DNA from 4 places in the Pseudarthrobacter sp. NPDC059871 genome. Region 2 is predicted to be linked to each of the others. Evidence: predicted binding sites of a transcription regulator. Region 2 holds the regulator's gene; each other region holds the start of a gene.

Region 1 (7,287 bases), on a different contig from region 2:
AGCTTCGGGTCTCCGAACAGACCCGGGTCGGTGAACAGGTCCGGCTCGGCCTTGGCGGCAGGCCGTGCAGCGACTGGGGACGCCGCCGAACGCTGCGGTGCTGCACGCTGATCGGACGCCTGCTCTGCGGCAACCCGCGCGGAGGCAGCCTGCGTGCCGGCCTGCGCTGTTGCGCCACCTCCGGCCTCGTGCTGGTGGCCCGGGAATCCCGGCCCGGACCGGGCAGCAACCCCCTGCTGGTAAGCCGTGGCTGCCGCCCTGGCCCGCTCGTCGGCGGCCTCGTTGAGGTCATGCCCGGCATGGCCTTTCACCCACTCGAAGGTGTATTTGCGCCCCGCCAGCTCACGGTCGAGTTCCTTCAGGAGCTCAACGTTGAGGACCGGCTTGCCGTCTGCCTTGCGCCAGCCCTTCCGCTTCCAGCCGGGCATCCACTTGGTGATCGAGTTGATGACGTACTGGCTGTCGCACAGGATGTGGAGGTCCTCCTGCCGGACGTGCGCGGTTGCGCGCAGCAGGTCCAGCACTGCCATCAGCTCGCCCTGGTTGTTGGTTCCGTGGGGCCACCCACCGGCTCGCCAGCATTCGTCATTCACATACCAAGCCCAGCCGGCAGGGCCGGGGTTTCCCAAGGCCGAACCGTCAGCCGCTGCAGTAATCGTCACCGGTCCATCCTGCCAGACCGGGCCGACAATGCCTGAACGCCGCCAGCAACAGGCGGCCCGTGCGGAAGCGGAGAGCCCAACACGATAAAAAACTAATTCGGGAAAACGTTTACCCAAAACTATTGACTGCCCGTAACCAACAAGGCCACAATCACTGTATCGAATGAGAAAGCGCTTTCTCACAACTGGTGGAACGGCACGGATGCCGGCGCAACGCCCAGGGAAAGCGCCCAAAGATTTTCAGGAAGGCAGATCGATGACGATTCCAACCGTAAGCCGCCGGAGGTTCCAGCTGGGAGCTGCAGCTTTGGCAATTACGTTGCTGGCAACAGGCTGCGGCGCCTCGGGCAGCTCAGGCAGCGGCGACCAGGTCACGCTGCGGTTTGCCTGGTGGGGCAACGAATACCTCAACGCCCAGACGGAGAAGGTCATTGACGCCTTCGAAGCCAGCCACCCCAACATCAAGATCGAGTCAGAGCCCGGCGAATGGGGCGGCTACTGGGACAAACTGGCCACCAAAACCGCTGCCAACGATGCCCCGGATGTTATCCAGATGGACCAGAAGTACATCGCGGAGTACGGCGGGCGGGGCGCACTCCTTGACCTGTCGAAGCAGGAGGGAGTCGATACCTCGAAGCCGGACAAGGAGGCCCTCGCTTCCGGACAGTATGACGGCGCCCAGTACGGCCTGAGCACCGGACAGAACGCCTACGTCATCATGGCAAACACCAAGGTCTTCGAGGCTGCCAACGTTCCGGTCCCGGATGATACGAAGTGGACCTGGGACGAGTTCCTGGACATTGCAGCCAAGATCAGCGCCTCGGGCGACGGGAAGACGTACGGCGCCGCCTATGGCAGCAATGAGGCGGACCTCATCATCTGGCTGCGCCAGCACGGCCAGAACCTGTACTCGCAGGACGGGAAGCTGGACTTCGACACCGCTACCGCGGCATCGTTCTGGGAGCGGCTCAAAGAGCAGCGGGATTCAAAGGCCAGCCCGCCGGCCACGGTAGCAACGGAAGACTCCGGTGCGGGCCTCGAAGAAAGCCTCTTCGGCACCAACCGCGTGGGCATGGCCTGGTGGTGGACCAACCAGCTCGGCTCCCTCGAGTCCACCACGGCCAGCCCCATCAAGATGCTGCGTGCACCCAGCCAGGACGGCGCGTCAGCCAAGAACGGCATGTACTACAAGCCCACCATGTTCTGGTCCGCTTCGTCCCGCTCCAAGCATCCCAAGGAAGCGGCCGCCTTCATCGACTACCTCACCAACAGCCCGGAAGCGGGGGCCATCCTGATGACGGACCGCGGCGTGCCCACCAACGCTGCGATCGTGGAGAGCATCACGCCCAGCCTTAAGCCGGCGGACACCACCGTGGTGTCCTTCCTCAAGGACATCGCTCCGGATATCAAGGACGCACCCCCTGTTCCGCCGGTGGGTGCGGGCAGCGTGCAGAACGTGATCAAGCGCTACACCGACGAAGTGCTGTATGACCGGCTGACTCCGCAGGCAGCCGCCGACGCCTTCAAGAAGGAAGTCGAAGGAATGCTCGCCAGCGCGAAGAAGTAATCCCGGCAGCGCAGGAAACGGAAAAATGCGGCCCCCTCCTAAGAGGGGGCCGCATTCGTGTATCAGCGGGACAGGTCCCGGCCGGAAGGCTTAGAAGCCGCCCATGCCGCCCATCTCGTCGCCGCCGCCAACGGGGGCAGCGTTCTTCTCGGGCTTGTCGGCAACAACTGCCTCGGTGGTGAGGAACAGGCCGGCAATGGATGCCGCGTTCTGCAGGGCAGAGCGGGTCACCTTGACCGGATCGTTGACGCCGGCGGCCAGCAGGTCGACGTACTCGCCGGTTGCTGCGTTCAGGCCGTGGCCAGCGGGCAGGCCGCGGACCTTGTCAACCACAACGCCGGGCTCGAGGCCGGCGTTGAAGGCGATCTGCTTCAGCGGGGCGTCGATGGCAACGCGGACGATGTTGGCGCCGGTTGCTTCGTCGCCGGAGAGCTGCAGGTTGGCGAATGCCTTGGCACCGGCCTGGATGAGGGCCACGCCGCCACCGGCGACGATACCCTCTTCAACGGCTGCCTTGGCGTTGCGCACGGCGTCTTCGATGCGGTGCTTGCGCTCCTTGAGCTCAACCTCCGTGGCGGCACCGGCCTTGATGACTGCAACGCCGCCGGCCAGCTTGGCCAGGCGCTCCTGCAGCTTCTCGCGGTCGTAGTCGGAGTCGGAGTTCTCGATCTCGGCGCGGATCTGGGAAACGCGGCCGGCGATCTGGTCGGCGTCGCCTGCACCCTCGACGATGGTGGTCTCGTCCTTGGTGACGACAACCTTGCGTGCCTTGCCCAGGAGTTCCAGGCCGGCAGTTTCCAGCTTCAGGCCGACTTCCTCGGAGATGACCTGGCCGCCGGTGAGGACGGCGATGTCTGCGAGCTGGGCCTTGCGGCGGTCGCCGAAGCCGGGAGCCTTGACGGCTACGGACTTGAAGGTGCCGCGGATCTTGTTGACGATCAGCGTGGCCAGGGCCTCGCCCTCGATGTCCTCAGCGATGATCAGCAGCGGCTTGTTGGACTGCATGACCTTTTCCAGGACAGCAACCAGTTCCTTGACGTTGGAGATCTTGGAGTTGACGATCAGGATGTACGGATCCTCGAGGACCGTTTCCTGGCGCTCTGCGTCGGTGACGAAGTAGGCGGAGATGTAGCCCTTGTCGAAGCGCATGCCTTCGGTGAGTTCCAGCTCCAGGCCGAAGGTGTTGGATTCCTCGACGGTGATGACGCCTTCCTTGCCGACCTTGTCCAGGGCTTCGGCAATGAGGGCGCCAATTTCATCGTCACCGGCAGAGATGGAGGCCGTGGCGGCGATCTCTTCCTTGGTTTCGATTTCCTTGGCGGAGTTCAGCAGTTCGGCGGTTACGGCGTCAACGGCCTTTTCGATGCCGCGCTTGAGGGACAGCGGGTCGGCGCCGGCGGCAACGTTGCGCAGGCCTTCCTTGACGAGGGCCTGGGCCAGCACGGTAGCCGTGGTGGTGCCGTCGCCTGCGACATCGTCAGTCTTCTTGGCAACTTCCTTGACCAGCTCGGCGCCGATCTTCTCGTAAGGATCGTCCAGCTCGATCTCCTTGGCGATGGAAACACCATCGTTGGTGATCGTGGGGGCGCCCCACTTCTTTTCGAGGACGACATTGCGTCCACGCGGGCCGAGGGTGACCTTAACGGCGTCGGCGAGGATGTTCAGGCCCCGCTCAAGGCCGCGGCGTGCCTCTTCATCAAATGCAATGATCTTGGCCATAACGGCAATAGTCCTTTCGGGACAGTCGTTAAGAATGAACCTCAGCTGCAGTGCCCGCGACGGACGGTTTCCTGGACGGCGGCCTCTGTATGCCTCCGCGTGGGAACCTCACTCCAGTAAGGTGTTTCTTCGCTCCTCGGCCGGTGCCGGGCGCCGCCGGCTGAACCGGCGTTGCCTTTAGCAGTCGATGCGTCAGAGTGCTAACTCAATAATTAGCACTCCCCCGGTGAGAGTGCAAGCGAAAGAGACCCCCGGGTACGCGTTTAGGGCCCGTATTCGCCGAGGGCGATCAGCCGCCGGTGCGGCCAGCGGTTTCGTGTCCGGTGGCCGTCGGAATGTTGTCGCTGCCATAGGTGAACACAGTAAAGGTGGCGGAGGTGATGTCCCCGTTGGTGTCGAACGAGATGGGACCTGACTCGCCGTCGTAATTGATGCCGCCCCCTGAGGCGAGGGCGGGCAAGCAGTCCTTGTAGGTGGTGCAGGGAGTCGCGGCCGTGGCTTGGGATTCCGCGGCGGTCCCGCCGGAGACGGCCACGAGGTTGGCAGCAATGGAGGGGCCGGCGTCGTCCTGCGCACGCGCCGCCGCCAGGGCGGCAAGGGTCACCGCATCGAACGTTTCCGCGGCATACGAGACATCCTTCAGCCCCTCGTCCACGCCCAACAGGCGGGCCTGGAAGGCGGCGCTGGGAAGCTGACCGGACACCACGGCCCTGGTGCCGTCCAGCGCCTTGGTACCGAGTTTCGATCCGTAGCGCGCGAACGCTCCATCGCTCAGCAGCAGGCTGGCCCCGGAGACGCCCGCATTGTTGAGCTCCGCCAGTGCCCCCTGCGACCCTTCACGGGCAACCACGACGACGGCATCGGGCTTCGCGGCCCCGGCTTTCCGGGCGGCGTCCCCGGCCTCGCCGGCGGCGAACCCGGCGTTGTCCAGGACCTGCAGCCCGGCACCTGAGGCGGCGTCGGCGACTGCGGCAGCAACTTCCTTGCCGTAGGTACCCTCCTGGTGGAGGATGGCGATGGTTTTGGCGCCCCCGTCTTTGGCGAGCATGGCCAGGACGGGTCCCTGCGCAACGTCCGCGGCCGTGGTCCGGAAGTAGTAGCCGCCCGACTCCACGCTGCTGAGGCCTGCGGCAGTGTTGGCGGGCGATATCAGCGGGGTCCGCGCCCGGGAGAGGACATCGATGGCCTCGGTGGCGTGGCTTGAATCGGTGGGACCGATCACCACGTCCGCTTTGTCGGAGACCAGCGCGTGGGCCTGCGCGGCAGTGTCCCCGCCGGCCTGGACGGGAAGGAGTTCCACGGGCCTGCCCTTATGGCCGCCGGCGGCATTGATTTCCCGGACGGCGAGCTGGGCCGCAGCGAGCTGGGAGGTATTGAGGAAGCTGCTGTCCCCGGCGTTGTCCAGGATCAGCCCCACGCGGAGGACTCCGTCGCCGGATGCTTCAACGGTGTCCACGCGGGCATTGCCGGTGACTCCGGAGCAGGCACTGAGGGCCAGAACGGCAGCAAGGGATGCGGCGAACACCGGTCGACGGCGGGCCGCTGGGCGGGCAGGATGCATCACTCGGCGGGCCGGACGCTTTCGGCCTGCGGGCCTTTCTCGCCCTCCCCGACTTCAAGTTCCACCCGCTGGCCCTCATCGAGCGCCCGGTAGCCTTCACCCTGGATTGCCGACCAGTGTACGAAGATATCGTCCCCGGAGCCGTCCACGGTGATGAAGCCGTAGCCCTTTTCGGCGTTGAACCATTTGACGGTTCCCAGTGCCATGGTGACCCACTCTTTCCGTTGAGACCGGAGGACCCCTGCTGTGGTGCCGCGGCGGTGACGTGCGTTGCAGGGACCGGGCAGAGGCCTGGATTTCACTCTAGCCAAAGGCTGCCCCGTCCTGCAGGCGGGCCGGCAGCGGTGGCGCTAAACGTTATTCAGGCGTGACCGCCGGCACCTTGTCCGGGATTAGCGGTAGCCCGGCCCCAGGACCACCACCAACGGCACCTGGAACTCGGTGCTTGCCACTACGGTGGGCACGCCCAGCAGGTTGGCCAGCTCGCGCGCATTGGCGGCCTGGTCCGCTCCGGAGTAGTACACCGTGCTGCCCTGCTGCGGGGCGCCGGCCCAGTTCCCCACCTGCCCCAGCGTCCAGCCTGCCGCCTTCACTGTTCCGCCCACCCGGCTGGCGAGTCCGGATGTTCCGGCGGCGTTGTAAACGGCTACCGGCTGGGTCTTGTCCAGTTCCGGCCCGGCAGACGCTGTAGCGCTGGGCTCGGGTTCCGGCTCAGTGGTGCTCTCGGCGCTGGAATCCGTGGAGGGCTGGGCCGTTGCCGACGGTTCGGATGCCTTGTCCGCAGCGGCGGAAGGCGTGGCTCCTGTGTCGGCCAGCGGCGCCTCGGATACCACCGCCGAGGCCTGGCTTTCGGTACCGCCAAGGCCCAGCTTGGGAAGGATCATGAAGGACACCAGGCCGATGGCCAAGGCAGCGAGGCCAACAGCAAGGATGGGCCACAGCCGCACGCGGGACGGTGCGGTGGCCGTCCGGTGGACACCTTGTCGCGACGCCGTCTCCGGGACCTTGTCGAATTCATCGCGGGCGTATTTGGTCATGGTGGGATGGATCCTTGCTGGTGGCTGCTGTAAAGGCGGGGCGTCCTAGGCGTCGGATCCCAGGCGCCGCGCGGTGCGTGCACGGTGGCGCGACGTACGTAGTCTACGCAATCGCTTAACCAGCATGGGATCGTGGGCCAGCGCATCTTCCCTGTCGATCAGGGCGTTCAGCACCTGGTAGTAGTGCGTTGCGGAGAGGTCGAAGAGTTCCCTGACGGCCTGTTCCTTGGCTCCGGCGTACTTCCACCACTGCCGCTCCAGGGCAAGGATCTGCTGCTCACGCTCGGTCAACGGCGAATCCTTGAGGGTGAAGTCCGCCAACAGTGAGTTGGCCTCGCCGTCTCCCCCGCCGTCCTCCGGCAGGTAACCGGTCAGTTGTTCCCGGGCCGGTTCAGCCACGGCGCACTCCTTCGCTGGTTACGGAAAATGTCTCACCCCCATGTTACGGACGAATAACAGCCTTGTCATTTGGCGTCCCGCTCCGGCCACCGGTCCCGTTCCGCACTTTTGGCGCCCTGCAAGAATGGGACGGTGGCTGAATCAGATGCGTTGTTCGAACTGGACCCTGAGCCCCTTCCCGGCGGCGGCTTCGCTGATCTTGCGCGGCAGCCGCTGGGCCAGCTTGTTGCCCCGGACTGGGCGGCCGCCCTCTCCGGCGTGGAAGCCGAACTCCGGCAGGTACTCGCTTTCCTGGGCACTGAGGAAGCGGCCGGGCACCACGTCCTCCCGGCGCCGTCGAAC
Region 2 (7,287 bases):
TGTCTCCCATGGCCCGCACCGCACCGGTGCCCGCCGCGACAGATCCGGCTATTATTCGGAACTTTTGCATCATCGCGCATATTGACCACGGCAAGTCCACCCTCGCTGACCGGATGCTGCAGTCCACCGGAGTAGTCCAGGCGCGGGACATGAAGGCCCAGTACCTGGACCGGATGGACATTGAGCGCGAACGCGGCATCACCATCAAGTCACAGGCTGTGCGCATGCCGTGGGAAGTTGAAGGCGTCAGCTACGCGCTGAACATGATCGACACCCCGGGCCACGTGGACTTCACCTATGAGGTGTCACGGTCCCTTGCCGCCTGCGAGGGCGCAGTCCTGCTGGTGGATGCGGCCCAGGGCATTGAGGCCCAAACACTTGCCAACCTTTACCTGGCGATGGAAAACAACCTCGCCATCATCCCGGTGCTGAACAAGATCGACCTTCCGGCAGCACAGCCGGAAAAATACGCGGCGGAGCTTGCAAGCCTTATCGGCGGCGATCCCGAGGACGTGCTGCGCGTGTCCGGCAAAACCGGCGTCGGCGTGGAAGCCCTTCTGGACAAGATCGTCCGCGACCTGCCGGCACCGGAGGGCAATCCCGACGCCCCGGCCCGTGCCATGATCTTCGACTCCGTTTATGACACCTACCGCGGCGTAGTGACCTACGTGCGCGTGGTGGACGGCATGCTCCACCCGCGTGAACGCATCCAGATGATGTCCACCAGGGCCTCCCACGAGCTCCTGGAAATCGGCGTCAGCTCCCCGGAACCCACACCCTCCAAGGGGCTGGGCGTCGGCGAAGTGGGCTACCTGATCACCGGTGTGAAGGACGTACGCCAGTCCAAGGTTGGCGACACGGTCACCAACCTGGCCAAGCCGGCCGCCCAATCGCTCCCCGGCTACGCTGACGCAAAGCCGATGGTGTTCTCCGGCCTGTACCCGCTCGACGGCGCCGACTACCCGGTGCTGCGTGACGCCCTTGAGAAGCTCATGCTGAACGACGCTGCGCTGGTGTACGAACCCGAAACCTCTGCAGCGCTGGGCTTCGGCTTCCGCGTGGGCTTCCTGGGCCTCCTCCACCTCGAGATCACCCGCGAACGCCTGGAGCGCGAATACAACCTCGACCTCATTTCCACCGCTCCGAACGTGGAGTACGAGGTGACCCTGGAGGACAAAAAGGTGGTCCGCGTGACCAACCCCAGCGAGTACCCCACCGGCAAGATCGCCGAGGTCCGCGAACCCATGGTCTCCGCCACCATCCTGGCTCCCAACGAGTTCGTCGGCGCCATCATGGAACTGTGCCAGTCACGCCGCGGCGTCATGGGCGGCATGGACTACCTTTCCGAGGACCGGGTGGAAATCCGTTACCGCCTGCCGCTGGCGGAAATCGTGTTCGATTTCTTCGACATCCTCAAGTCCAAGACCCGTGGCTACGGTTCCCTGGACTGGAAAGCCGACGGCGAGCAGGTTGCCGACCTCGTGAAGGTGGACATCATGCTCCAGGGCGAGCAGGTGGATGCCTTCAGTGCCATCACGCACCGGGAAAAGGCGTATGCCTACGGCGTGATGATGACCGGGAAGCTCCGCGAACTGATCCCGCGGCAGCAGTTCGAGGTGCCCATCCAGGCGGCCATCGGTTCGAGGATCATCGCGCGCGAAAGCATCCGGGCCATCCGAAAGGACGTCCTGGCGAAGTGCTACGGCGGTGACATCTCACGTAAGCGCAAACTGCTGGAGAAGCAAAAAGAAGGCAAGAAGCGCATGAAGATGGTGGGCACCGTGGAGGTGCCGCAGGAAGCGTTCATCGCCGCCCTCACCACCGACGAATCGAAGGACAAGGCCAAGAAGAAGTGACCACCGCGCAGCGGGGTACCCGCTGATGCCCAGCGTACTTCCCCTTGGTGACCCGGCGCCGTCGGACGGCATCCTGCCTCCGCAGGCGGCCGCCGGCGCGGAAGATCGCGCGTTCGGGCTGTATGTCCACATTCCCTTCTGCGCTGTGCGCTGCGGGTACTGCGACTTCAACACTTACACTGCCACCGAGCTTGGCGGCGGCGCCTCCCAGGATGCCTATGCCGGTACGGCAGCATCAGAGGTGGCGTTTGCTGCCACGGTACTCAAGGCGTCCGGTGTACCGGGCCGGAAGCTCAGCACTGTCTTCTTCGGCGGCGGCACACCCACGCTGCTGCCCGCCGAGGACCTTGCTGTGATTCTCCGGACGGCCATCGGCCAATGGGGGATCGAGGAAGGCGCCGAGGTGACCACTGAGGCGAACCCCGATTCCGTGACACCGGAGTCCCTGGCTGTGCTGAGGGACGCCGGCTTCACGCGGGTCTCGTTCGGGATGCAGTCCGCCGTTCCGCACGTCCTGAAGGTCCTGGACCGCACTCACACCCCGAGCAGGGTTCCCCAAGTAGTGCAGTGGGCCCGTGACGCCGGCCTGGCAGTGAGCCTCGACCTGATCTATGGGACGCCGGGGGAGTCGTTGGCCGATTGGCAGTACTCCCTGGAAACCGCGTTGTCGTACGAGCCGGACCACATCAGCGCCTACGCGCTGATCGTTGAGGACGGCACAAAGTTGGCGGCGCAGATCCGGCGCGGCGAGGTCCCGGGCATTGACGACGACGATCACGCCGACAAATACGAGCTCGCCGACCGCCTGATCACCTCTGCAGGCCTGGAGTGGTACGAGGTCAGCAACTGGGCGCGCACGCCCGAACAGGCTTGCCGGCACAACCTTGCCTACTGGCGCGGCGATGACTGGTGGGGGATCGGGCCGGGCGCGCACTCGCACGTGGGCGGTGTGCGCTGGTGGAACGTCAAACACCCAACCGCGTACGCCGGCCGGCTGGCGCAGGGAAACTCACCGGCCGCCGGACGTGAAACCCTGGACGCAGAGACCCGGAATGTTGAACGGGTCATGCTTGAGGCCCGCCTCCAGTCCGGGCTGGAAGTGGCAAGCCTGGACACCGTAGGACGGCACCAGATCGCCGGGCTGATTGCCGAAGGGCTGGTGGAGCCGGGCGCAGCATTCCGGGGGAAGCTGGTCCTGACGTTGAAGGGCCGGCTCCTGGCCGATGCGGTGGTCCGCCGGATCCTGCCCGACTAGCGCGGATGGGGACTACTTGATCCAGCGCAGGTTGAACTGGTAGCGGTGCGGTTGGCCGCGGTTGACGTGGATGCCTGCCGCCACAGAAAAGCACGTCAGCGCAATCCAGATCAACGTGGCGATCACGGCAAAAATGTTTCCGACTACGGGAATGAACACCAGGATGTTCGCCACTACCGCCGCGATGGTGGGCGGCAGGCTGAAGTTCAGGGCCTCCTTGGACTCCTGGGCCGTGAAGGGCCCGCGGTCGCGGAAGATGAGGAAGATCAGCAGGGCGGGGACGCATCCCAGGATCCCGCCGAAGTGTGCCAGGGTGGCCCATTGCCGGTCTTCGCTGGCCGTGAGCGGCAGCGCATTCGCGGGGACGCCGTGGTATTCGGAACGGCCGGTGCTGCTTTGGCCGTCCCTGTGCTCGCGTGCGTTTTCTGCCACAGTCTGTTCCTTCGAAAAGTGCAATTGATGCTGGGGATGCAGTTGATGCTTCGGGGCCCGCTGCGGATCGCGGGGCACCGCAGTATCAAGAATACTGGTGTTTGCCGGTCCGGTGTCCGTCAGGGTGCTGTGAGGAAGTCGATGACTTCCTCGACCCGGCCCAGCAGCGACGCTTCCAGGTCTGCGTAGGTGTGGACCGCGCCGAGCAGTTTCTGCCATCCGAGCCCGATGTCCTCCTTAGTGGAGTGCGGCCAGCCGAACGCCTTGAGGATCCCGGTTTTCCAGTCCTGGCCCCGCGGTACGGACGGCCACTGCGGAATGCCCAGCACGGAGGGCCGGATGGCCTGCCACACGTCTACGTAGGGGTGGCCGACAATCAGGACGTTGCCTGCAGCGCCGGGGCCGGCCATGACTGCGTCAGCAATACGGGATTCCTTGGAGTCCGGGACCAGATGGTCCACCAGCACGCCCAGCCGGCGGCCCGGGCCTGGCCCGAATTCCTTCACCGCACCGGCGAGGTCGTCGATGCCATGCAGGGGTTCGACGACGATGCCCTCCACCCGGAGGTCGTCTCCCCAGACCTTCTCGACGAGTTCGGCGTCGTGCTTTCCTTCCACCCAGATGCGGCTCGCCTTGGCCACCTGCGCGCGCTGGCCTGAGACACGTACCGAGCCTGAGGCGGTGCGCCCTGCTGACGGACCGCCCGCTGCGGGCCGGGGTGCCGGTGGCATCAGCCTGATGGCACGGCCCTCAAGGAGGAACCCGAATCCCAGCCGGAAGGTCCGCGACTTTCCGCGCCGGTCCTCAAGGGCCACCACATGCATGCCACCGGACTTTTCCACCCTGGTGACGGCCCCCACCCATCCGGACTGTACGTCTTCGAGCACCATGCCCCGTTCCACGGGCACTTCAGGCAGTTGCGTACGCGCGGGAGCGGACATGTCCCGCGGGCCCCAGTTCTGGTAATCCAATGGTCACTCCGCCTCGCCGTAGGTCCTGTCCCGGAATTTCGCCCGGAGCGGTACCAATGCTAACAACGGGCCAAGGCATAATAGACTGTTAGCACTTAGGCATGTCGAGTGCTAACAGTTCGAGTGCATGTTCGAGTGCGTGCAGACTGGCAGGAAGGAACGGGTGGCTTATCCACCCCGACTGGATGGAGGTGGAGTGTGAGTGAGCCGCGCAAGCTTGAAGTACTGCGGGCCATCGTGGAGGACTACGTCCACTCCCGCGAACCGGTAGGCTCCAAGGCCCTGGTGGAACGGCATCACCTGGGGGTTTCCAGCGCCACTATCCGGAACGACATGGCGGCGCTTGAGGACGAGGGCCTCATCACGGCGCCGCATACCAGTGCCGGCCGGATACCCACGGACAAGGGCTACCGGCTGTTCGTGGACCAGATTTCGGCCGTGAAGCCGCTCTCGCAAGCCGAGCGGCGCGCCATCCAGTCCCTCCTGGAGGGATCAGACGACCTCGACGACGTCCTCGACCGGACGGTGCGGCTGCTGTCCCAGCTGACCAACCAGGTGGCGGTGGTCCAGTATCCCCACCTTAGCCGGGCACTGATCCGGCACATCGAGTTCGTCCTGCTTGCCCCGCGCAAGGTCCTGGTGGTCCTGATCGCGAACAGCGGCAACGTGGAGCAGCGCGTCATCGACGTCGGGCAGGACCTCGCGGACGAAGCGCTGTCAGCGCTGCGTACCCGTTTCCTGGGAACCCTGGCAGGAACACCGCTGGCCCGGCTGGCGCAAGCACTTCCCGCCGTCGTCTCCTCTGTCAGCCCGGGGGAGCGGCAGGCGGCGCAGTCGCTGGCGCATGCCCTGGAGATCCTTGCGCACAGCAGCCGCGAGGACCGCATGGTCATGGCCGGCACGGCCAACCTGGCCCGGTCCAATGTCGACTTTCCATTGAGCATCGGCCCCGTGCTGGAAGCTTTGGAAGAGCAGGTGGTGATGCTGCGGCTGCTGAGCGACATGGCGCAGGACCACCGTGGCGTGGCCGTCAGCATCGGCCGCGAAAACCCTTATGACGGCCTGGCTGAGGCGTCCGTCGTGGCCACCGGCTACGGTCCGGACAGCGTGGCCAAGATCGGCATCCTGGGTCCCACCCGGATGGACTATCCCAACACCATGGCGGCCGTCAGGGCAGTTGCCCGTTACCTTTCCCGCATCCTGGGTCCCTGACCGGCGCGCCCCGGCAACACAGCCGCCGGGCCCGTACGGCAGCCCCACCGCAGGCAGTACAACAAGGAAGAGATACGAACTTTGAGCAGCCACTATGACGTCCTTGGAGTCTCACCGGAAGCCACCGGAGAAGAAATCAAAAAGGCCTACCGCAAGCTGGCCCGGACACTCCACCCCGACGTCAACCCGGGTGAAGATGCGCAGGACCGCTTCAAGGCGGTGACCCACGCCTATGAAGTCCTCTCCGACCCGCAGAAGCGCCGGGTCTACGACACCACCGGCAACGAAAATGGCACTGACAACGGATTTGGCGGCGGAAGCTACGCCGGCCAGGGCTTTGCCTTCCAGGACATCTTCGACACGTTCTTCGGCGCCGGCGGATCGTCCGGACCCGCCTCACGGGTCCGCCGCGGCCAGGATGCACTCATCAGCGTCCGCATCGAACTTCGCGACGCCGTCTTTGGCGTCAACAAAAAACTTGAGGTGGACACGGCAGTCACCTGCCCCACCTGTGAGGGGTCTTGCTGCCGTCCGGGGACGCACCCGGAACGATGCGACATCTGCGGAGGCAGCGGGCAGGTCCAGCGCGCTGTCCGTTCGATCCTCGGTCAGGTCATGACCGCTGCACCGTGCGGCACCTGCGAGGGCTTCGGCACGGTCATCAAAGATCCCTGCAATGAATGCAGCGGCCAGGGCCGCATCCGGAGCCGCCGCTCCCTGACCATCAAGGTTCCCGCCGGCGTCGCAACCGGAACACGCATCCAGCTGACCGGGCAGGGCGAAGCCGGCCCCGCGGGCGGCCCCTCCGGCGACCTCTACGTGGAGGTCCGCGTCAACAACGACGCCACCTATGTGCGCGACGGCGACGACCTGCACGCAACCCTGAACATCCCCATGACGGCCGCGGCGCTGGGCACCGACGTCAGCCTGGAGACCTTCGACGGAACCCAGGACATCGACGTGAAGCCGGGCACCCAGTCCGGTGAAATCATCACCCTCCGCGGCCTGGGCGTTACCCACCTGCGCGGCTACGGCCGCGGTGACCTGAAGGTGCACCTGCAGGTGGAAACGCCGGCCAAGCTCGACGCAGCCCAGGAGGAGCTCCTCCGGCAGCTTGCCAAGCTCCGCGGAGAACAGATCACCGAAGGCAAGCTCGCCGCCAGTGGCGGGATGTTCGCGAAGCTGCGGGACCGGCTGGGTAACCTGTAGCGGTGAGCAACCCCGTCTTTTTTGCCTCCGCCGGGTCCCTCGACGGGCTGGAGGAGGGCATGGAGTTTGTCCTGGAAGGGCCGGAGGCACGCCACGCGGTTGCCGTTAAGCGCCTCGCGGCGGGTGAAGCCGTGGACATTGTCGATGGCGCCGGTACCCGTATGAGCGGGACGGTGTCCGAGGCCGCCGGCACCCGCCTCACCGTGCGGTGCGGTTCCCTGGTGGAGGAGGCCCGCCCCAGTGTCCGGCTGGTGCTGGTGCAGGCCCTCGCCAAGGGTGACCGTGATGAGCTTGCCATCGAGACCGCCACTGAACTGGGCATCGATGCCGTCATCCCCTGGCAGTCCGAACG
Region 3 (7,287 bases), on a different contig from region 2:
GGGTTTCCGCGCCCGTAATGCTCACGGCGATCTCCCTCACCGTCCGGCCCGGGGAAGACGACTACGAGCTCCAGCTGACAGAGCAGGCACACATCAACCCCGCGTTGGTCCGCCACCTGAAGTCCGTCCACGGCATTGTCTTCGACGTCAACGCCGTCACCCGCCTCGCGTACAGCACAGCGCGTTTCGATCCGCAGCCCGTGCTGGACCGGCTGGGCACCCTCATCCGGCCCATCCACGGCGCCGAAGCGCAGCACAACCTGCTGGTATCCACGTTTGCGGACCTCTCCGGGAACCTTGACGACCCCTGGATCAATGACTCCAACCCCGTTGTCTCCGCCTTGGCCACGGCCGGCGGCGGCGAAGTGGTGGATGTCGAAGCACCGGACCCCTCCCGCTTTCCGCCGCTGGACAGCCGGCATCCCCAGGACGAACTGCTCCTCCTCGACGCGGACGCGGACCAGCAGTACGTGGTGGACGCCGCCCGCGCAGGCGACTCGCTGGTGGTCAGCAGCCCGCCCGGCACAGGGCAGACGCAGACAGCCATCAACACCATCGGCGCCCTGGTGGACGCCGGCCGGACCGTCCTGGTGGTGGGGGACCGGCGCGCCAGCCTGAACGAGGTTTCCGGTCAGCTCGAAGCCCTGGGCCTCGACTCAATCCTGTTCCAGTTGTCCGGGAACGTCACCGCGCAGCAACTGAAGTCCCAGCTGGTACGCGCTATTGTCCGGAACGAAAAGTCCCTCAAGCCACAGCTGGGGAACCTGCACAGCACGCTGACCGAACACCGCCATGCGCTGATGGACCACGTGGCGTCCCTGCACAATGTCCGTGACCGATGGGGCTGCTCGCCCTACCAGGCCATGCAGTCGCTGGCCGAGCTGACCTCCATCCATCCCGCACCTGCCACCACTGTGCGGCTGAAGCGGAGCGTCCTGGACAGTATCCGCGACCGCGAGGAACTCGCTGGCCGGCTCCAGCGCGCAGCAGAGCTGGGCAGCTTCAGCAAGGCGTCCACCACCAGCCCGTGGCATGGCGCCCGGCTCCTGACGCGAAAGGAAACGGAAGAAGCCCAGGACCTGGTCCGGGCCATTGCAAAGAGCCTTCCCGTGCTCCGGGAGCGGATGAATGCCGTGGCCGAGCACGCGGAGATCCGCCTTGGTGAATCGTTCGCCGAGTGGGGCGAGCAGCTGGAGCTGCTGGTTGCCGTGCGTGGAAGCCTGGACAAGTTCACGCCGGATATCTTCGACCGGCCGGTCACCGACCTCATTTCATCCACCGCACCCTCGGCGTGGCGGCGGGAACGCGGGATCGAGATGACCTCCATGCAGCGGTCGCGGCTCCGCCGGGTGGCCAAGGAGTACGTCCGGCCAGGCGTCCACATCGCAGACCTGCACACGTCCCTGGTCCTGGTCCAGGAACAGCGTGCCCGCTGGGCCGGCTACGCCACCACCCAGCGGCACCCTGCCGTCCCGTCCGGACTGGCGGAAATGAACGCCCTGTACCTCGAGCTGGACCAGGAGCTTGCGAGCCTTGGTGAATGCCTGAAGCACACAGCCGGGGGCGGGGCGCTGTCCACCATCCGCTACGAAGACCTCCTGGAGCGGCTGGAACGGCTGGTGGCGGACACTGACACGCTCAAGACACTCCCCGAGCGGACGCTGCTGGTGGAGAACATGCGCGAGCACGGCCTGGGCGAGCTCCTGGCCGACCTCGCCGAACGTGAAGTTCCCGCCGGATCGGTGGCTGCCGAACTTGAACTGGCCTGGTGGCAGTCAGCCCTCGAGGCCATGATCAGCGGCGACGACTACCTCGCAATGTCTGACGGCGATGCCCTGCGCCAGCTCGAAGCCGAGTACCGGCTCGCGGACAACGCCCACATCGCCAGCGGGGCAGCACGCCTGCGCTGGGACCTGGCCGAGCGTTGGCGGGCAGCCATCGGGGACCAGCCCCGGCAGGCCGGCCTCCTGCGCAGCCTGCTCAAGGACGGCCGGGTATCACTTCCCGCGCTGACCGCCCAGGCACCGGACCTGATCGGCACGCTGGTGCCCGTCTGGTCGGTGAGCCCTTACCTGATGAGCGGGCTGCTGCCCGCGGAACAGCACTTCGACGCCGTGGTGATCCTCGACGCCGAAGCCACCAGCCTGCAGGCGGTCCTGCCTTCCATCGCCCGTGCGCGGCAGGTCATTGCCTTCGGCGATGCCCGGATCGCCAGTCCCCGCAGTTTCACCGTGGGGGTGGAGCGGCTCGCGCCCGGCGAGTCCGCGCATCAGCGGGTCGAGAGCGCCTTCAAAGCTCTCTCCGCGGTGCTGCCGGTGTGGCAGCTCACCAATGTCTACCGAGGTGTGGACGAGGACCTGGTGCTGCAGCTGAGCAGGAACTTCTACGACGGCGGCCTCCGCCGCCTTCCCGAGGGCCAGTCGGCCACGGGGCTGGACCGGTCTTTGCTCGTGGAGTACTTGCCGGACGGCACCGGCCTGCCCAGCGCCGACCACGAGGGCGTGGAGTCCGTGGTGGCCGAGGTCAACCGCGTGGTGGAGCTGGTGTTCGAGCACGCTCGGCTGCGGCCCAGGACGTCCCTGGCGGTTGTCACAGCTAGCCTGCGGCATGCCGCGAGGATCGGCGAGTCCATCCGGCTCCAGTTGCCCAACTACCCCGGGCTGGCCAGCTTCTTCGGTGCGGGGCCTGAGTCCTTCCGGGTTGTAGACCTGGAGCGGGCGCAGGGCCTGGTGCGTGACCATGTCATTTTCTCGCCCGGCTACGGGCGCACACCCCATGGGCGTGCCCTTCACAACTTCGGCCCGCTGTCCGCCGAGGGCGGCAGGGAGAAGTTCGCGCTGGCTATGACCCGCGCCCGCCGTTCCATCCACGTCCTGACGTGCTTCCGTCCGGAGGACCTGGACCACACCAGGCTGTCGTACGGTGCCCTGGACCTGTACGCGCTCCTTGACCGGGAGATTTCGGGGAATACGGACCTCGGCACTCCGGCGTCCCGGGCGGCTGCCAGCGAGCAGGCGCTCGGCGCCGACCCGCTTGTTGCCGACCTCGGCGACAGGCTTCGTGCACGCGGCGCCCGCGTGTGGCACCAGTACGACGGCGTCATCGACGTGGTGGCGGCCGCAGACCCGCTGGGCACCATGGGCCAGGACGAGGCAGACCTTCCCTGGCCGGTGGCGATCGAGTCCGACGGCACCGAGCAGTACCGCACCATGAGCGTCCGTGAGCGCAGCCGGCTGCGCCCGCAGATGCTGGAGCGGCTGGGGTGGCGGTACATGCCGCTGTGGACCATTGAGGTGTTCACCGATCCTTCGGCCTGCGCGGACCGGATTGCAGGGTACCTGGGGCTGGAGCGGGTGGTTCTTCCGGGCCGCTCGGCAGAGTCCGCCGGTTTCCTTGACGACGACGTCCATCAGGCGCTGAATGGAATCGACGCAGCGCAGCCTGCTTCGGTCCCGTACGCGGGCACGAACGGGTCGGGTTTCCGGCGTGACGCCACGCGGGGCGAGGAGCGCCCTGCATCCCAGGACGATTCAGTTTCAGACGGCGCCGACGACGCCGCTGCAGGACCAGACAGTGAGGAGGCGGGCATCATGACCCCGAAGGATGCTTCAGCGCCACAGGATGCCGCGAACCCCGAGGATGTTGACAGCACCGCGGACGCGGCCGAAACCGAAAGCGCCGCAGATTCCGCCGATCCCGCGGACACGGAAGACGCCGGCTCACGGGCAGCTCACGGACAGGTGGAGGGCGTACTGCCCAAAACTGCCGCGGAAGATGATCCCCGGGCCTGGGGCGATCGCGACGACGACCATGACGCGTGGTTGAAAGAGCAGAAGCCCCCGCACTGGGGCTGACGGCCCACAGCCCTACGGACGTGACGGCAGCCCTGCAGGGCACGGCAAGGCCGGTCACGACGGCGGTCCCACCAGGACGAAGAACAACTTGCCCTGCGTGGACGCCCCGGCCAGCCGCGCTGACTGTTCAGCTGTGGCTGCCACCACGATGAGTCCGTCGGTTTCGGCGGTACCCAGCCACTGTCCGCCCTGGCCACCCTTGGCTGCGGTCCAAAGGACGGGGACTCCGGCGGCCAGGACCTCCGAGGGTCCCTGCTGGTCGAACCCGTTTCCGGATGTGAGGACGACGTTCACCAGTTGCCCGGGTGAAACCAACTGAATGGACGAGGCATCGGCCATCCGCAACGGAACGGCAGCCGATCCCGGGGGAGTGCCGGTGAGAAGCCCGGGACCCAGGAGCTGGACATCGGTGACCAGCTGCCCTTTCCGCAGCGGCGTTGCCAACTGTTTGCCTGCCGCCTCAGCCTGCTCACTCAGCACGCCCTCGGAAAGCATGCCGGGCGGTACCCGCACCTGAACAAGGTCCGAGGCCGTGACAGCCGTTCCGGCGGGCAGGTCCCTCGCTGCGGACAGGGCTGTGGCAGTGTCGGCCGGTGCAGGGGTGAGCTGGTGGACCGTCATGGACGCCGCTGCGCAGAGCAGCAGGGCAACAGCGAGGCGCCGGTTGCGGTTGAGCAACCCCGCCACACGGGTCAGCGGGCTGCCGCGCCGGGACGCGGCAGCTCCTTTTTTGGCCTGGAAGACGGACGGTCTGCGGTGGGCACGGAGGGGATGTGCAGGCATCCCTCCACGCTAGGCGGGCAGGCATGCCAGACGACAGCGGCCCCGGTCCTATGTGGACAACATGGCGCTGTCTTCAGGTCCGGGGCCGCGGTCAGCCCGAGTGTGTTGAGGGCCGGTGTGGACCAGTGTCAGCTGGCGGCAGCCGCCGGTGCGGGGGCCGGAGCAGGGGCTGCCGGGGCCGCGGGTGCTGCGGAGACGGTGCTGCCCTTGGAGTCGCGGGAGTCGGTGCGGTAGAAGCCCGATCCCTTGAAGACAACGCCCACGCTGTTGAACTTCTTGCGCAGCGTGCCTTCGCATTCAGGGCAGGACGTCAGCGAACTGTCCGAAAATGACTGGACGATGTCAAAAGCATGGCCGCAATCCTTGCAGGCGTAAGCATATGTTGGCACTGGTGCTCCTCCTCTGGGGCAAACGAGAGGTCCCGTGCTGCCACCCGTTCCACTGGTGGTCCGTTAGCAGTCGCAGGGCCTGAGTGCTAATTCTATCATCCCCGTCCACCGGCGTCCGGGTTCAGGGAGCGCCTGCCAGGACCCGCAGTCCGCCCGGAGTCAGGACGGCCGGAACGGGACGATCGAACTCCTCGGCGGGGATCCGCCCGGCAGGCAGGAGTTCTTCGTCATAGATAACAGCGGCAAGCGGAATATGCTTCCCGGCAGTGTCCAAATGGCCCAGGAACTTGTCGTAATAGCCTCCGCCCTGGCCGATCCGGTTGCCGGAAAGATCAACGGCAGTGGCCGGAATGAACAGCCCGGACGCCCCGCCGGCCGCATCCGGCCCCTGTCGCGGCCCGTCAGGTTCCATGACGGGCGCGTAGCGGCTGCGCGCAAACGGGATGCCGGGAGACCAGAACACCCAACTCAGTTCCCGCGCGGGTTCGCACACCGGCAGGAGGACGCGGTGTCCGCGGGCATGAAGGGCCTGGATCAGCGGCAGGGTAGGGGGTTCGACGCCGACGCCCAGGTAGACGCAGAAAGTTGCGGCCGCGCCGTCCGCGAGGGAGTCGGCCCAGGCTGTGCCATGTTCCGCCAGGGCGTTGCCGGCGTCCTCCAGGGCCGCCGGGGAGAGTTCCGCGCGGCGGGCACGGTGGGCAGTCCGGATGCCGTCCTTGGCACCGGTCTGATGTTCAGTCATGGTTTTCCCTCCATCGCCGCGGGCGGCGGGTTCATGTGCAGGACGGCGCCGGGGCCGGACCGCTGATTACTTAATGCTTGCCGCTGACGCTAGATTAGTCCGGTGACTACCAGTAACCCGAGAGTTCGCAAAGCCGTCATCCCCGCTGCGGGGCTGGGTACCCGGTTCCTTCCCGCCACCAAGGCTATGCCCAAGGAAATGCTTCCGGTGGTGGACAAGCCTGCCATCCAGTACGTCGTGGAGGAAGCCGTTGGCGTCGGGCTCAACGATGTCCTGATGATTACGGGACGCAACAAGCGGGCGCTCGAGGACCACTTTGACCGTGTCCCGTCGCTCGAGTCCACCCTCTCGGACAAGGGTGACACCAAGAAGCTGGAATCCATCCAGGCCGCCAGCAACCTCGGCGACATCCACTACGTCCGCCAGGGCGACCCCAACGGGCTCGGCCACGCCGTGCTGCGGGCCCGCCAGCATGTGGGCAACGAGCCTTTTGCCGTGCTTCTCGGTGATGACCTTATTGATGCGCGGGACGAGCTCCTGGGAACCATGATCGATGTGCAGGCCAAGACCGGCGGTTCGGTGGTTGCGCTGATCGAGGTGGATCCGTCCCAGATCAGCGCCTACGGTTGCGCGGATATAGAGGAGATCGACGGCGAAGGCTACGTCCGGATCAACAGGCTCGTTGAGAAGCCCGCAGCGGACGAGGCACCGTCCAACCTGGCAGTCATCGGCCGCTACGTGCTGCACCCCGCCGTCTTCGACGTGCTGGAGGAAACCGGCCCCGGCCGTGGCGGCGAGATCCAGCTGACCGACGCCCTGCAGGAACTTGCCACCGGCGAGGGTGAAGGCTATGGCGTCTACGGTGTGGTGTTCCGCGGCCGCCGCTACGACACCGGTGACAAACTGAGCTACCTGAAAGCCTGCGTGCAGCTGGCCGTTGACAGTGACGACCTGGGCCCAGGCCTGCGGGAGTGGTTGCCGGGCTTCGCCGCCCAACTTTCCAAGTAGCACCGTGCGCTTCGGTCCCATCTGGCCGGCCACGCTTGAGTGCGGTGACCTGGTCCTGCGGCCCATCCGCTACCGCGACCGGAAAGAATGGACCGACGTGCGGTCACGGAACAGCCAGTGGCTCGCGCCGTGGGAAGCGTCCAACCCCGATCCGCGGGGAGGGCTGCCGGATTACCGGCAGATGGTACGTTCGCTGAACTCCCAGGCGGCCCAGTCCACGGCATTGCCTTTCCTCATCACGGAGCGGGTGGCGGGCAGCCGGACCCCACACATAGTGGGCCAGCTGACGGTGTCATCCATCCTCTGGGGCTCGGCAATGATGGCGACGCTGGGTTACTGGGTGGACCAGGCCCGGGCGGGCCGGGGGATTGCACCCACTGCGGTGGCCTTGGTGACAGACCACTGCTTCCAGACTCTTGGGCTGCACCGGATGGAAATCAACATCCGGCCCGAAAACGGACCCAGCCTGAGGGTGGTGGAGAAGCTGGGCTTCCGCGACGAAGGGTACCGG
Region 4 (7,287 bases), on a different contig from region 2:
GGCCGTGACCTCCGGTGCGCTGCCGAAGGAACGGCTGGACGAAGCCGCCACGAGGGTGGCCACCATGATGATCTGGCGGGGGCGGAGTGGTTCCGCGCCGGCGCCCGCTGGCAGCGGCGCGGCATTGTCCGCCAAGGTTTCAGGGTCCGCTGTCACCATCCTGTCCGGCAACTGCAGCGGACCGCTGGTCCCCGGAGCTGTCCGGGTAGCCGGCGGGGGACCGGGCGACAAGGAACGGTTCGAAGCCGCAGCCGCCCGCGCAGGCCTGGCCGTGGGCTCCGGACCCCTGGTCAGCCTCATCGGTTACGGCGGCGCGCCCGCCGGCGGCGACATCGCCGTCACCCTGGATGCCCCCTGGCCGCTGCAGGGTTCCCCCGCGCCGGTGAAGATCGCGCTGTACGGCCGGACCGACGCTGCCTTCGATGCCCTCGCCGCCGTGTTGGCCGGGAAGGCGGCGGCCCCCGGAAAGCTGCCGGCGGCCGTCGGGCCCTATCCTGCCGGCAGCGGCTGCCCCTAACCTCCCGGGCCGCGTTTAATGGAGAGGTGCCTATCCTCAATAAAGACATGACCTTCTGCATCTCCCTCTCGGCCCGGCCCAGCAACAACGGGACGCGCTTCCACAACCACCTGTATGGACAGCTCGACCTGAACTGGATCTACAAGGCCTTCGCGCCCACCAACCTCGAGCAGGCCATTGCCGGCGTCAGGGGCCTCGGTATCCGCGGCTGCGCCGTGTCCATGCCGTATAAGGAGGATGTGATCGCGCTGGTAGACGAGATGGACCCCTCGGCCAAGGCCATCGATTCGGTGAACACCATCGTGAACACGGACGGGCACCTCAAGGCCTACAACACCGACTACACGGCCATCGAGCAGCTGCTGGCCACCAACTCGGTGCCGACCGGCTACTCGGTCCTTGTCCAGGGCGCCGGCGGCATGGCGAAAGCAACCGTGGCGGCGCTGCGCGACGCAGGTTTCACGGATGTCACAGTCATCGCCCGGAATGAGGCGGCCGGCCGGGCGCTCGCCGAGCAGTACGGCTTCCAGTGGCGGGCAGCGCTCGACGGCGGTGCGGCGGACATGATCGTCAACGTCACCCCCATCGGGATGGCCGGAGGTCCCGACGTCGACTCACTGTCCTTCCCCGAGGACGCCATCGCGGCGGCCAAAGTGGTGTTCGACGTCGTGGCGTTGCCGGCCGAGACGCCGCTGATCCGGGCCGCCCGGGCGGCGGGCAAGCCGGTGATCACCGGTGCGGAGGTGGCCACCATCCAGGCGCTGGAGCAGTTCGTGCTGTACACCGGCGTGCGTCCCACGGCGGAACAGGTGCGGGCCGCCGAGGAATTTACCCGGGCGCAGTAACGCTTACGCCGGCTTGACCGGCTCCACCTCGATGGCCACCCGGTCCTCGCCGATGCGGGTGAGGACCAGGGTGGCGGTCCGGCCGCCCTTCCTGCTGCCCGAGCCCTTCCCGCCAAGCAGTTGCTTGCGGAGTTCCTCGGGCGTGACGGCGGTGCCCCGCTTCTTGATGTCCAGCACCGTGATGCCTTCCTGCTTCACCCAGGACTTCAGCGCTTTGACGTTGTAGGGCATCACCCGCCGGACTTGGTAGGCGCGGGCGAACGGGGTGTCGACGAGGGCGGGCGAGCAGATGTAGGCGATGTGCTCGTCCAGCAGGTGCCCGCGCAGTTCGAGGGCGAGGTCGGCCACGAGGCCCGCCCGGATGACGGCCCCGTCCGGCTCGTACAGGTACCCTTCAGCCGGGCCCACCGGCGCCTCGGGACCCTGCCCGAAATCCTCTCCGCTGGTCATTTCGGCGGCTCCCTGCGGTCCCAGGAGCAGTGCTGCGCGGCGGATCCCCGGGCGGCTGACGGTGTTGAACCACAGGGCCACCTCGGTGACGTCCCCGCCCACGGACACCCATTGCGCCTCGCAGCCCTGAGGTACCGATTCGTGGGGCATGCCCGGTCCCATCTTGACGCCCACGGCCTTCCCTGAAGCGGCAAGGGACTCCACGAAGGACAACGGGGGAGAGAACGCCTCAGGGTCCCAGATGCGCCTGGTGCCCGAGGTGGAGGTGACCCGGCGCGCGGGGTCCAGCCAGACGCCGTCCGCCCCGTCCAGGGGCACCGAGGTGGCGTCGGCGTGCACAACCGACGCGTTGGGGAAAGGAATGAGGTTCACCGTGGCGCAGGCAGCCGTGGTTTCATCGAGCTCCACTGCCGTTACTGCGATGTCCAGGGAGGCGAGGGCCAGGGAATCGGCGCCGAGCCCGCAGCCCAGGTCCGCCACGTGGCTGACCCCGGCGGCGGCGAACCGCTGGGCGTGCCGGGCGGCAACGTTCAGGCGGGTGGCCTGTTCCAGCCCCGCCTGGGTGAAGAGCATCTGGCGGGCGAACTCGCCGAACTTGGCCTCGGCCTTCGTGCGGAGCCGGGACTGCGTAAGCACCGCGGACACCAGCTCGGGGCTGTGGCCGGCCTTCCGGAGTTGACCGTTCAGGGCGAAGGACCCGTCCTCGGTGTAGGGGCCCAGCGACGCCAGCAGCTCCCATCCTTCGGGGGTCAGCAGTGGTGCAATCTGGTCCTGGGGAGCGTGAGCCATGCGTTCCAGCCTAGTGCCCCGGGCTGCTGCGGGATGCCGATAGTGTTGAACCCATGGTTGACAGCGCAGGTCCCGAACAGTCCGGAGAACAGCAGCCCCCGGTGCAGGGCCTGGCCAGGTTCGCGCGGCCTGCGTTGATCGCAGGTGCGGTACTGGCTGTGGTGTGCCTGGCGCTGCTGGTCATCATTTTCTTCCTGGACACGTTCAACGCCACGGTGTATTCGGTGGGCGGCAATAACGTCCAGGACAACACGCAGGAAGCGCAGGACATCCGGGGCCTGTATTCCGGTGCGCGGGCGGGAGGAATCGCCCTCCTGGTGGCGTCGCTGCTGGTGGTCCTCGCGTCCTCCGTGGTCCTTTACCGGGCCCGTAACCGGGGCAGCGCCTCCGACGGCGGCGAGGACGTCGACTTCGACGACCTCGGCCGCTGAGGGCGCTGGCCCGCACCCGTCAGCAGGACCCCCGAAATCACCAGGACGCCGCCTGCAACCTGGGCGGCCGTGATGGGCTGGCCCAGCAATACGGTGATGATTGCAGTGAACACCGCGATGAGGTTGAGGTAGTTTCCGGCATGGGCCGCGCTGGTGCGCTTCAGGGCCAGGTTCCACAGCAGGTAGGAGCCCAATGAGGGGAAGACGGCGATGAATGCCAGGGACCACGCCCCGGACTGGGTGGACGGGAATCCTGCACCGGTTACGGCGGCGACGGGAGCGAGGGCAACGGCCGCTATGGCCGCCTGCAGGGCCGTGGAGGTGACGGCGGGGACCGCCACGCGGCGGGCAAGGACCGTGTAGAGCGCCCAGACGGTGATGGCCGCCAGGATCAGCAGTTCGCCGGCTCCCAATGAGAAGGTCAGGAGCCGCTGCAACTGGCCGCCGGTGAGGACAAGCAGGACGCCCGCCAAACCAAGGGCCAGGCCGATCCAGCCCAAGGGCCGCGGCCTGTCCTTCAGCAGCACCGCGGCAAGCACCATGATCAGCACCGGGTTCGCGGCCGTCACGAGGGATGCGTTCAGGGCCGAGGTGTGCTGGAGGGCGCTGTAAAGCAGCAGGGTGTAGGCGGTCATGCCCAATGCGCTGAGCAGCAGGAGCGCGGGCCAGTGACGGAGGGCTGCCCCCCAGTTGGGGCGGTCCACCACGTGCGCGAGGAACAGCAGCGGCAGGGCGGCCAGTGTCCAGCGCCAGAACGTCAGCTGCAGCGGGGCCATGGACTGGACGGCGGCCTGGCCCACCACGAAATTGCCGGCCCAGAAGAGGGTGGCAAGGATCAGGAAGAAGGCAGCTCGCACCGGTTCAATCTACAGGCGAAGTGTTCTCCCATGACGAAATGGCTGGCACTCGCCTTGACCGAGTGCTAACCCCCGCCTAGAGTCTTCATTAGCACTCTCCCTAGGAGGGTGCTAACACATGAAGAGCTGCCAGCCTGGCTGCTGCCGGCACCGCGACGACGGTTGCCAGCCACGGCAAACGGCTTTCAAGTCCACGAATTTGCTGACGAAAAGGAGAGGTCCGAGTGTCGGTCTCTATTAAGCCTCTTGAGGATCGTATTGTTGTCCGCCCGCTCGAAGCCGAGCAGACCACGGCTTCCGGCCTGGTAATCCCGGACTCCGCGCAGGAGAAGCCGCAGGAAGGCGAAGTTGTCGCAGTTGGCCCCGGCCGCTTCGAAGACGGCAACCGCGTCCCGGTCGACGTAGCTGTCGGCGACGTAGTCATCTACTCCAAGTACGGCGGAACCGAAGTCAAGACCGGTGGCACCGAGTACCTCGTGCTGTCCGCCCGCGACGTCCTGGCGATCGTCGTAAAGTAAATCTTCCGGATCCCCGCGCCGCTGGTCATGCCTTGATGCTGGTCAGCTGCGCGGGGTTTCTGTCTTGAAAGGACACAACCATGGCAAAGCAGCTTGCGTTTAACGACGCTGCCCGCCGGTCCCTCGAAGCCGGCATCGACAAGCTCGCCAACACTGTCAAGGTGACGCTCGGCCCCCGCGGCCGCAACGTCGTCCTGGACAAGAAGTGGGGCGCGCCCACCATCACGAACGACGGCGTCACCATCGCCCGCGAAGTCGAGCTGGACGACCCCTACGAAAACCTTGGCGCACAGCTCGCCAAGGAAGTTGCCACCAAGACCAACGATGTTGCCGGTGACGGCACCACCACCGCAACGGTCCTGGCCCAGGCACTGGTTAAGGAAGGCCTCCGCAACGTGGCCGCCGGCGCCGCTCCCGGACAGATCAAGCGCGGCATCGAAGTTTCGGTTGAGGCCGTAGCGGCCCGCCTGCTCGAGAACGCCCGTCCGGTCGAAGGCACCCAGGTTGCCAACGTGGCATCCATCTCCGCCCAGAGCGACGAGGTGGGCGAACTGCTCGCCGAGGCATTCGGCAAGGTGGGCAAGGATGGTGTGATCACCATCGAGGAATCCTCCACCACGCAGACTGAGCTGGTCCTCACCGAAGGCATGCAGTTCGACAAGGGCTACCTGTCCCCGTACTTCGTCACCGACGCAGAGCGCCAGGAAGCAGTCCTCGAGGACGCCCTCATCCTGATCAACCAGGGCAAGATCTCCTCCGTGCAGGAATTCCTGCCGCTGCTGGAGAAGGCGCTGCAGAGCTCCAAGCCCCTGTTCATCATCGCCGAGGACATCGACGGCGAGGCCCTGTCCACGCTGATCGTCAACCGCATCCGCGGCACCCTCAACGTTGTGGCAGTCAAGGCTCCCGGCTTTGGCGACCGCCGCAAGGCCATGCTGCAGGACATCGCCACCCTCACCGGTGCGCAGGTTGTTTCCCCCGAGCTGGGCCTGAGCCTGGACACCGTTGGCCTCGAGGTGCTCGGCACTGCCCGCCGTATCACCGTCACCAAGGACAACACCACCATCGTTGACGGCGCCGGTTCGGCAGAGGACGTCTCCGCCCGCGTTGCCCAGCTCCGCGCTGAGCTGACCCGCACCGATTCCGACTGGGACAAGGAAAAGCTCCAGGAGCGCCTGGCCAAGCTGGCCGGCGGCATCGGCGTCATCAAGGTTGGCGCGGCCACCGAAGTTGAGCTGAAGGAAAAGAAGCACCGCATTGAGGACGCCGTGTCCTCCACCCGTGCGGCGCTCGAGGAAGGCATCGTCTCAGGCGGCGGTTCCGCACTCATCCACGCCCTCAAGGCACTGGACGAGGACCCTGCAGTCAAGGCACTCGAAGGTGACGCTGCCGCGGCAGTCGGCATCGTCCGGCGCGCCCTGACCCAGCCGCTGCGCTGGATCGCCCAGAACGCCGGCTTCGATGGCTACGTCATCGTCGCCAAGGTGAGCGAGCTCCACGCCAACCACGGCTTCAACGCCAAGTCCGGCGAGTACGAGGACCTGATCGCTGCCGGTGTCATCGACCCCGTCAAGGTCACCCGCGCTGCCCTCCGCAATGCTGCCTCCATCGCTGCCCTGGTTCTCACCACCGAGACCCTGGTAGCGGAGAAGCCTGCTGACGAGGACGAGCACGCAGGCCACAGCCACTAAGGCTGTTGTCCCGCGGCTATAGCCGAAAAACAGAGAACCGGTCCGGCATCCGCCGGGCCGGTTTTTTGTGTGTTGTCAGGAGGCCATCTCCCGGGTTTCAACGTCGCCGGCACGCTCATAGACCAGCGACACCGCCCCCTTGGGAAAGGAACGGACCGGCTCGGCGAGGCGGAACGTGGAAGGGACGGTCCCGGCGTCGAACAACCGCTTTCCCTGCCCGAGTGCCACCGGGTACAGCCACAGGTGGAGACGGTCCAGCACGTCGGCGGCCAACAATGACCGGATGAGGTGGCCGCTGCCGAACATCTGCACCTCGTCATACTGCCCGCGGAGCTGTCCCGCCGCCGCAGCGTCCGGGAGCACCGTGGTGCCTTCCCATCCGGGATCGCTGAGGGACCCCGACACCACGAACTTCGGCACCCGGTTGAGCACGCCGGCAATCGCATCTGACTGGTGCGGCCAATACGAGGCAAAGATGTCGTAGGTTTTCCGGCCGAGGAGCAGTGCATCCATGCGGTCGATGGCCGCGGCGATGTCCGCCCCGGCCTCATCATCGGAGACCGGCGCCTGCCAGCCGCCGAAGGCGAAGCCGTCAGCGGGGTCCTCCTCCCGGCCACCGGGCGCCTGGTACACGCCGTCAAGGGTGATGAACAGGTTCGCAACGATGATGCCCATCCGTCCATTCTGGAACCGGCCCCCTCACCTGTCGAGGGTCCGGCGGCGTGGCAGACTGTTGCCATGCTGCTGGACGAGCTTGTGAGGACCACTGACGCCGTTGCGTCCACCCGCTCCAGGCTGGCAAAGGTGGACGCCCTGGCCCAGCTGCTGAAGCGCCTCGACCCCGCGGACATTCCTGCCGCCGTCGGCCTCCTCACCGCCAAGCCCCGCCAGGGGCGGGTGGGCGTCGGGTGGCGCGGCATGTCGGCGGCCATGGGGGAGCCTGCCGCGGAACCCGGCCTCACGCTCGCCAACCTCGATGCCGCCCTGGACCGGCTCCAGGCCCTCGTCGGGGCGGGCTCGGCAGCCGAACGCGCGGCCACGCTCCGCGAGCTCACCGCGGAGGCAACCGAACGGGAACAGGCGTTCATCGGCGGCGTGCTCCTGGGCGAACTGCGAACGGGAGCGCTGGAAGGTGTCCTGACCGATGCAGTGGCCCGCGCCGCTGAGCGCTCCGTCGAGTCAGTCCGCA

What was found. Region 2 encodes HrcA, which represses chaperone genes, less so after heat shock. Its sites were predicted from a motif close to TTNGCACTCGNNNNNNNCGAGTGCNAA; they were not measured.
Region 1: a site for HrcA is predicted at 4,126-4,152, ahead of groL (chaperonin GroEL). Genes of this name have one in related genera too.
Region 3: a site for HrcA is predicted at 5,090-5,116, ahead of ACFV4R_RS00290 (FmdB family zinc ribbon protein). Genes of this name have one in related genera too.
Region 4: a site for HrcA is predicted at 3,932-3,958, ahead of groES (co-chaperone GroES). Genes of this name have one in related genera too.

What each region holds. Positions count from the first base shown of each region.
Region 1 covers NZ_JBHWJV010000009.1:39,468-46,754, reverse strand. The annotation lists gene ACFV4R_RS13070 (RNase H family protein) at 1-662, opposite strand, end outside; gene ACFV4R_RS13065 (ABC transporter substrate-binding protein) at 919-2,229, shown strand; gene groL (chaperonin GroEL) at 2,320-3,948, opposite strand; gene ACFV4R_RS13055 (ABC transporter substrate-binding protein) at 4,238-5,509, opposite strand; gene ACFV4R_RS13050 (cold-shock protein) at 5,509-5,715, opposite strand; gene ACFV4R_RS13045 (LytR C-terminal domain-containing protein) at 5,902-6,546, opposite strand; gene ACFV4R_RS13040 (DUF3263 domain-containing protein) at 6,592-6,945, opposite strand; gene ACFV4R_RS13035 (uracil-DNA glycosylase) at 7,078-7,287, shown strand, end outside.
Region 2 covers NZ_JBHWJV010000007.1:105,493-112,779, reverse strand. The annotation lists gene lepA (translation elongation factor 4) at 1-1,856, shown strand, start outside; gene hemW (radical SAM family heme chaperone HemW) at 1,882-3,111, shown strand; gene ACFV4R_RS11220 (DUF4870 domain-containing protein) at 3,124-3,543, opposite strand; gene ACFV4R_RS11215 (DUF3097 domain-containing protein) at 3,663-4,514, opposite strand; gene hrcA (heat-inducible transcriptional repressor HrcA) at 4,713-5,726, shown strand; gene dnaJ (molecular chaperone DnaJ) at 5,808-6,935, shown strand; gene ACFV4R_RS11200 (16S rRNA (uracil(1498)-N(3))-methyltransferase) at 6,938-7,287, shown strand, end outside.
Region 3 covers NZ_JBHWJV010000001.1:66,985-74,271, forward strand. The annotation lists gene ACFV4R_RS00280 (AAA family ATPase) at 1-3,854, shown strand, start outside; gene ACFV4R_RS00285 (Flp pilus assembly protein CpaB) at 3,909-4,637, opposite strand; gene ACFV4R_RS00290 (FmdB family zinc ribbon protein) at 4,766-5,026, opposite strand; gene ACFV4R_RS00295 (5-formyltetrahydrofolate cyclo-ligase) at 5,148-5,768, opposite strand; gene galU (UTP--glucose-1-phosphate uridylyltransferase GalU) at 5,871-6,776, shown strand; gene ACFV4R_RS00305 (GNAT family N-acetyltransferase) at 6,781-7,287, shown strand, end outside.
Region 4 covers NZ_JBHWJV010000001.1:37,457-44,743, forward strand. The annotation lists gene ACFV4R_RS00155 (glycoside hydrolase family 3 N-terminal domain-containing protein) at 1-517, shown strand, start outside; gene ACFV4R_RS00160 (shikimate 5-dehydrogenase) at 544-1,362, shown strand; gene ACFV4R_RS00165 (SAM-dependent methyltransferase) at 1,366-2,601, opposite strand; gene ACFV4R_RS00170 (hypothetical protein) at 2,655-3,032, shown strand; gene ACFV4R_RS00175 (DMT family transporter) at 2,960-3,889, opposite strand; gene groES (co-chaperone GroES) at 4,114-4,407, shown strand; gene groL (chaperonin GroEL) at 4,488-6,098, shown strand; gene ACFV4R_RS00190 (dihydrofolate reductase family protein) at 6,174-6,773, opposite strand; gene ACFV4R_RS00195 (ATP-dependent DNA ligase) at 6,837-7,287, shown strand, end outside.